Linked DNA regions of Actinoplanes lobatus. The protein of the gene in region 1 interacts with the protein of each later gene in a pairwise test. Links are inferred from orthologs where the notes say so. Each region holds a gene or a part of one and is shown on either strand. Other genes may lie near its edges.

Evidence for each region.
Region 2: the proteins of BJ964_RS00305 (region 1) and rsfS interact in binary tests that used the Escherichia coli proteins (3 or more experiments, as listed by UniProt). The link is inferred for Actinoplanes lobatus from one-to-one orthologs.

Annotation. Positions count from the first base shown.
Region 1 is NZ_JACHNC010000001.1:74,363-77,676, reverse strand. What follows is about bases 70-3,069. They hold BJ964_RS00305 (ATP-binding protein), read left to right. Parts: upstream 70-1,014; coding sequence 1,015-2,124; downstream 2,125-3,069. Other genes in these bases: BJ964_RS00300 (DUF5682 family protein), read left to right, coding at 2,121-3,069; BJ964_RS48950 (DUF4132 domain-containing protein), read left to right, coding at 70-1,018. In the rest of the region: more of BJ964_RS48950, read left to right, coding at 1-69; more of BJ964_RS00300, read left to right, coding at 3,070-3,314.
Region 2 is NZ_JACHNC010000001.1:3,455,467-3,458,533, forward strand. The notes cover bases 168-2,920. They hold rsfS (ribosome silencing factor), read left to right. Parts: upstream 168-1,219; coding sequence 1,220-1,621; downstream 1,622-2,920. Other genes in these bases: BJ964_RS16065 (ATP-binding protein), read left to right, coding at 168-550; nadD (nicotinate-nucleotide adenylyltransferase), read left to right, coding at 574-1,179; BJ964_RS16080 (histidine phosphatase family protein), read left to right, coding at 1,618-2,250; BJ964_RS16085 (hypothetical protein), read left to right, coding at 2,286-2,657; BJ964_RS16090 (DegV family protein), read left to right, coding at 2,687-2,920. In the rest of the region: more of BJ964_RS16065, read left to right, coding at 1-167; more of BJ964_RS16090, read left to right, coding at 2,921-3,067. UniProt on the Escherichia coli protein: Functions as a ribosomal silencing factor. Interacts with ribosomal protein uL14 (rplN), blocking formation of intersubunit bridge B8.

The DNA.
Region 1 (3,314 bases):
CGCGCGGAAGGTCAAGTTCCGCGGGCTCAAGGAACGGGCCGAGGAGAAGATCGCCGAGCTGGCGGCGGAGCTCGGGCTCACCGGCGACGAACTGGCCGACCGGCTCGTGCCCGACCTCGGGCTGGACGCCGACGGCGGCATGGTCCTCGACTACGGGCGGCGCTCCTTCACGGTGGGCTTCGACGAGCAGCTGAAGCCGTTCGTGACGGACGCGACCGGCCGCCGCCTCAAGGCCCTGCCCAAGCCGGGCGCCCAGGACGACGCGGCGCCGGCGACGGAGGCGTATGAGAGGTTCGCCGCGCTGAAGAAGGACGTCCGGGCGATCGCCGCCGACCAGGTCCGCCGGCTGGAGGAGGCGATGACCGCCCAGCGCCGGTGGACCGGCGAGGACTTCCGGCAGTTCTTCGCCGGCCATCCGCTGCTCCGGCACCTGGTCCGCCGCCTGGTCTGGGTGCGGTTCGACGCCGCCGGCGCCCCGGCCGGCGGGGTGCGCCTGGCCGAGGACCGCAGCCTTGCCGACGTCACCGACGAGACGGTGACCCTCGGCGACGACGAGCCGATCGGCATCGCCCACCCCGTCCACCTCGGCGCCGACCTGGCCGCCTGGGCCGGGGTGTTCGCCGACTACGAGATCACCCAGCCGTTCTCCCAGCTGGCCCGGGGGGCCGAGCCGCTCACCTCGGCGCGGGCCGCGGCCCTCACCGGCGTGACCGTGCCCAGCACCCGGCTGCTCGGGCTGGAACGCCGCGGCTGGCGGCGCGGCGCCCCACAGGACGCCGGGGTGCAGGGCTGGTTCCAGCGGGACGTGCCCGGCGGCCGGCACCTGGTGCTGGAGATCTCCCCCGGCATCGCGGTCGGGGCCGTCGACGTCCTCGGCGACCAGACCGTCACCGCCGTCTTCGTGGCCCCGGCCTCCGGCTACCACTGGCGCCGCGGCGACTCCGACGACCGGCTCTCCGAACTCGACCCCATCACCGCGGCCGAGGCGCTGCGCGACCTGACCGAGGTGTTGTCATGACCCTGTCCGTCACCGTCCCCACCGACGCCATGCAGCGCCCGCCCGCCGAGGTCCGGTACGCGGACGAGCTGGCCCGCCTGCGCGCCGCCGACGACGCGCCCAAGCCGCCCGGCTGGGCGCTCAGCCTGCGCGCCGCCCGCGCCTTCGTCGTCGGTGACGACGCGCTGGGCGTCACCCGCAAGTTCGTCGGCGACCCGTCGCTGATCGACCGGGCGCTGGTCAGCCTCGCCACCAACCGGGGGCTGCTCCTGGTCGGCGAGCCGGGCACCGCGAAATCGCTGCTGTCCGAGCTGCTGGCGGCCGCGGTGAGCGGAGACTCGACGCTCACCATCCAGGGCGGCGCGGCCACGACCGAGGACCAGATCAAGTACTCGTGGAACTATGCGCTGCTCGTCTCCGAGGGGCCCAGCGAGCGGTCGCTGGTGCCGGCGCCGCTGCTGCGGGGGATGGCCGAGGGCCGGACCGTCCGGTTCGAGGAGATCACCCGGTGCCCGCTCGAAGTGCAGGACTGCCTGCTGTCGCCGCTCTCCGACCGGGTCCTCGCGGTGCCGGAGCTGCCCGGCGGGGCCGGCATGGTGTTCGCCAAGGAGGGCTTCAACATCATCGCCACGGCCAACACCCGCGACCGTGGGGTCAACGACATGAGCTCGGCGCTGAAGCGGCGGTTCAACTTCGAGACGGTCTTCCCGATCGCCGACTTCGACACCGAGCTGGCGCTCGTCGAAGCCGAGGCGGGCGCGCTGCTGCGGCGCTCCGGGGTGACCGTCGCACCCCACCGGGACGTGTTGGAGGTGCTGGTCACGGCGTTCCGCGAGTTGCGTACCGGGCGGACCGCGCGGGGCGACGAGATGGACCGGCTGTCCGGCGTGATGAGCACCGCCGAGGCGGTCGCGGTGGCGCACGCCGTCGGGCTGCGCGGCTGGTTCCTGCGCGGCACCGCCGGCACCGCCGCCGACCTGGCCTCCTGCCTCGCCGGCACGGCCGCCAAGGACAACCCGGAGGACCTCGCGAAACTGCGCCGCTACCTGGAACAGCACACCGGCTGGCGGGCCGGCGCGCAGTGGCGGGAGCTGCGCGACGCCCGGCGGGAACTGCCCGGCGGATGAGCCTCACCGTCATCGGGGTCCGGCACCACAGCCCCGCCTGCGCCCGCCTGGTCGGCGCCACCATCGCCGCACTACGGCCGGCCCACGTGCTGATCGAGGGGCCGGCCGACATGAACCAGCGGATCGGTGAGCTGCTGCTCGGCCACGAGCTGCCGGTCGCGATCTTCACCAGCTATGCCGACGAGCGGCGCCGGCACGGGTCGTGGGCGCCGTTCTGCGAGTACTCGCCGGAGTGGGAGGCGCTGCGGGCCGCCCGCGAGTGCGGGGCCGAGACCCGGTTCATCGACCTGCCGGCCTGGCACGAGGCGTTCGCCGACCGGGACAACCGGTACGCCGACGCCGAACTGCGGTACGCCGAGGCGGTCGGGCGGCTGTGCGAGTCCTTCGGGGTGGACAACAGTGACGCGCTGTGGGACCACGTGGTCGAGTTGGGGCCCGACGAGGGGCTCGTGGAGCGGCTGACCGCCTACTTCGACGTGATCCGGGGCGATGCCGAGGCGGGGACCTCGGACACCGCACGGGAGGCGTACATGGCCCGGTGGATCCGGGCAGCCCTCGCCGACGCCGGGGACCGGCCGGTCGTCGCGGTGGTCGGTGGCTTCCACCGGCCCGCGCTGCTCCGCCTCGCCTCCGCTGCCTCCGCCGACGCCGGCCCCGGCTGGCCGGAGATCCCGCAGCCGCCGGACGGGGCCACCGCGCGCAGCTACCTGGTGCCCTACTCGTTCCGGCGGCTCGACGCGTTCGGCGGCTACCAGTCCGGCATGCCGTCGCCGGAGTACTACCAGCAGCTCTGGGAGAGCGGTCCGGAACAGGCCGCCCGCCACCTGGTGACCGCCGTCGCCGAGCGGCTCCGCAAACGCGGCCAGGCGGTCTCCACGGCCGACCTGATCGCCGCCCGGGCCGGGGCCGAGGCGCTCGCCCGGCTGCGCGGCCACTCCTGCCCGGCCCGGGTGGACGTGCTCGACGGCCTCGCCGCCGCCCTGGTCAGCGAAGCCCTCGACGTGCCGCTGCCGTGGGCCGTGCGGGGCACCGTCACGGCCGGGCAGCACCCGGCCGTGATCGAGATGACCGCCGCCCTCAGCGGCGACCGGCACGGCCGCCTGCACCCGGACACACCCCTGCCGCCGCTCGTGCACGCCGCCACCGCCGAACTGGAGCGGCACGGCCTCGACCGGGCCGGCGAGCACGGC
Region 2 (3,067 bases), 3.4 Mb from region 1 along the record:
GGGCAGCGCCGAGGGCTCCGGGCTGGGCCTGGCCACCGTCTACGGCATCGTCACCCAGGCCGGCGGTGAGGTGACCCTGAACAGCGAGGTGGGGCTCGGCACCACGATCACCGTACTGCTGCCCGCCGGGGCCACACCGGCCACCGACGGGGCAACCGAACGGCCGGCCGCGACCGGCGGGCGCGGGGAGACCCTGCTCGTCGTCGAGGACGAGGACGCGCTGCGCGACGTGGCCGGGCGGATCCTCACCGGCGCCGGCTACCGGGTGCTCGCGGCCGAGGGCGGCGCCCAGGCCCTGGAACTCGCCGCCGGCCATGACGGCCGGATCGACCTGCTGGTCAGTGACGTGGTGATGCCCGGGATGCTGGGCAAGGAACTGGCCGAGCGGCTGGTCGTCGCCCGGCCGGGGACGCGGGTGCTCTACATGTCCGGGTACGCGCAGCCGGTGCTGGCCTCGCAGGGCACCCTCGACCCCGGGGTGGTGCTGCTGGAGAAGCCGTTCACGGCCGATGACCTGCTTGTGGCCGTACGCCGTCGGTTAGATGGTTGATCTTTCCGGGTTATTCTTCTGCGATGTCCGGAAGACGTGTTGGCATCATGGGCGGCACCTTCGACCCGATCCATCACGGTCACCTGGTCGCCGCGAGCGAGGTGCAGGCCCGATTCGATCTGGACGAGGTGATGTTCGTCCCGACCGGCCAGCCGTACGAGAAGGGCCGCGTCTCACCCGCCGAGGACCGCTACCTCATGACGGTCGTCGCCACCGCCTCCAACCCCCGCTTCCACGTGAGCCGCGCCGACATCGACCGGGACGGCCCCACCTACACCGTCGACACCCTGCGGGACATGCGTGCCGTCTACGGCCAGTCGGCGGAGCTGTACTTCATCACCGGGGCGGACGCGCTGGGCCGGATCATGTCGTGGAAGGACGCGCTCACCATGCTGGAGCTGGCGCACTTCATCGGCGTCACCCGGCCGGGGTTCGAGCTCTCCGGGGCCCACCTGCCGGCCGACAGCGTGACCCTGGTCGAGGTGCCGGCGATGGCCATCTCGTCCAGCGACTGCCGTAACCGGGTGGCGTCCGGCCTACCGGTCTGGTACCTGGTACCGGATGGTGTTGTGCAGTACATCAACAAGCGGGGCCTGTATCGGGACTCGGGTATTGCCAAGCCGGTGTGAGACGCTTGAAGTCCGCAAACCCGACCGAGGGGACTCTTCTTTGCCCGTCACCGAACGTGCTCTTGAACTCGCTCTGACGGCCGCTCAGGCCGCTGCGGACAAGAAGGCACACGACATCTCCGTCATCGACGTCGCCGACCAGATCTACATCACCGACGCCTTCGTCATCGCCTCGGCGTCCAACGAGCGTCAGGTGATCGCGATCGTCGACGCCATCGAGGAAGCCCTCATCAACCTGCCGGAGAAGGCCAAGCCGGTGCGGCGTGAGGGCCAGAACCAGGGCCGATGGGTGCTGCTGGACTACGTCGACATCGTGGTGCACGTGCAGCACAGCGAGGAGCGCGAGTTCTACGCCCTCGACCGGTTGTGGAAGGACTGCCCGATCATCCCGTTCGTCGACCGGGACATGGTCGACGCCACGGCCGGCACCGAGGCGCCGTGACGAGGCTCATCGTCTGGCGGCACGGCAACACCGACTGGAACGCGGGCGCCCGCGTGCAGGGGCAGACCGACGTGCCGCTCAACGATCTCGGCCGGCGGCAGGCCGTCGACGCCGCCGAGCTCCTCGTCCGGATGCGCCCGGCCGCGATCGTCGCCAGCGATCTCAGCCGGGCCGCCGACACCGCGGCCGCGCTCGCCGCGCTGACCGGTCTCGCCATCAGCACCGACGAGCGGCTCCGCGAGCGGCACTTCGGCGAGTGGCAGGGCCTCACCATGGCCGAGGTGGCCGCTGAGCGGCCCGAGGAGCACGCCCGCTGGACCGCCGGTGCGGACGTCATCGGCGGTGGTGTGGAGACCCTCGAAGACCTCGGCAAGCGGGTCTCCGACGCGCTCCAGGACGCGGCCCGGCCGGCCCCGCCCGGCGGCACGGTGGTGGTCGCCACCCACGGCGCGGCAGCCCGGCAGGGCGTCGGCCACCTGCTCGGCTGGGGGCGCGAGCAGCTGCGCACACTCCGTGCCCTGCAGAACTGTCACTGGGTCGAGCTGACCCACGACAGCGCGCGAGGGTGGCAGATGGCGGCGTACAACGTGGGCGTCCTCGCCGACCGGCCCGTCCCGCCGCCCGTCTGAGGGAACCGGCCGATGTCCGGTAACGTCTCACCACCATGCTGATCCGTAAAACCGTCGTCCCCGCCGCGCTGCTCCTGGCGCTCTCCGCCGGTTGCGCGAACAACACCGCCCCCATCGACGCCGGCGGCGCCCCCGAGCCCGCTCCGGTCACCTCCAGCGCCGCCGCGCCCTCGGCACCCGCCGGCTCGACCACCCTCACCGGGACCGTGACCGCCGGCGTCGAGCCGAACTGCCTGCTCCTCAAGGACGGCACCGGCGATCACCTGCTCGTCTTCGGCGACCAGAAAACGCAGGCCACGGTGCAGGTCGGCGCCGAGGTCACGGTGGTCGGCAAGGCCGATCCAGGGATGATGACCACCTGCATGCAGGGTGAGCCGTTCCTGGTCTCCTCGGTGGCCGGCAGCTGAGCTCCATCTGAATCAAGTACCTTGCCTGCATGACCATCGCGGTCGTGACCGACTCCACCGCGTACCTGCCGGCTGAACTCGACGGCATGTACGACCTGACCATCGTGCCGCTCACTGTCGTGATCAACGGCTGGGGCGGCCTGGAGGGCATCGAGGTCTCGCCGGCCGAGGTGGCCCGGGCGCTCACCGCGCGCCGGGCCGCCGTCAGCACCTCACGGCCGGCGCCCTCAGCCTTCACCGAGGTGTACCGTCGCCTGCTCGACGAGGGCGCCGACGGCGTCGTCTCGGTGCACATCTCCGCCAAACTGTCCGGCACCTACGAGGCCGCGCAGCTCGCCGCCGCCGAGATCGGCTCCCGCGTCAAGGTGGTCGACAGCGGGACCGCGGCCATGGGTCTCGGCTTCCCGGCG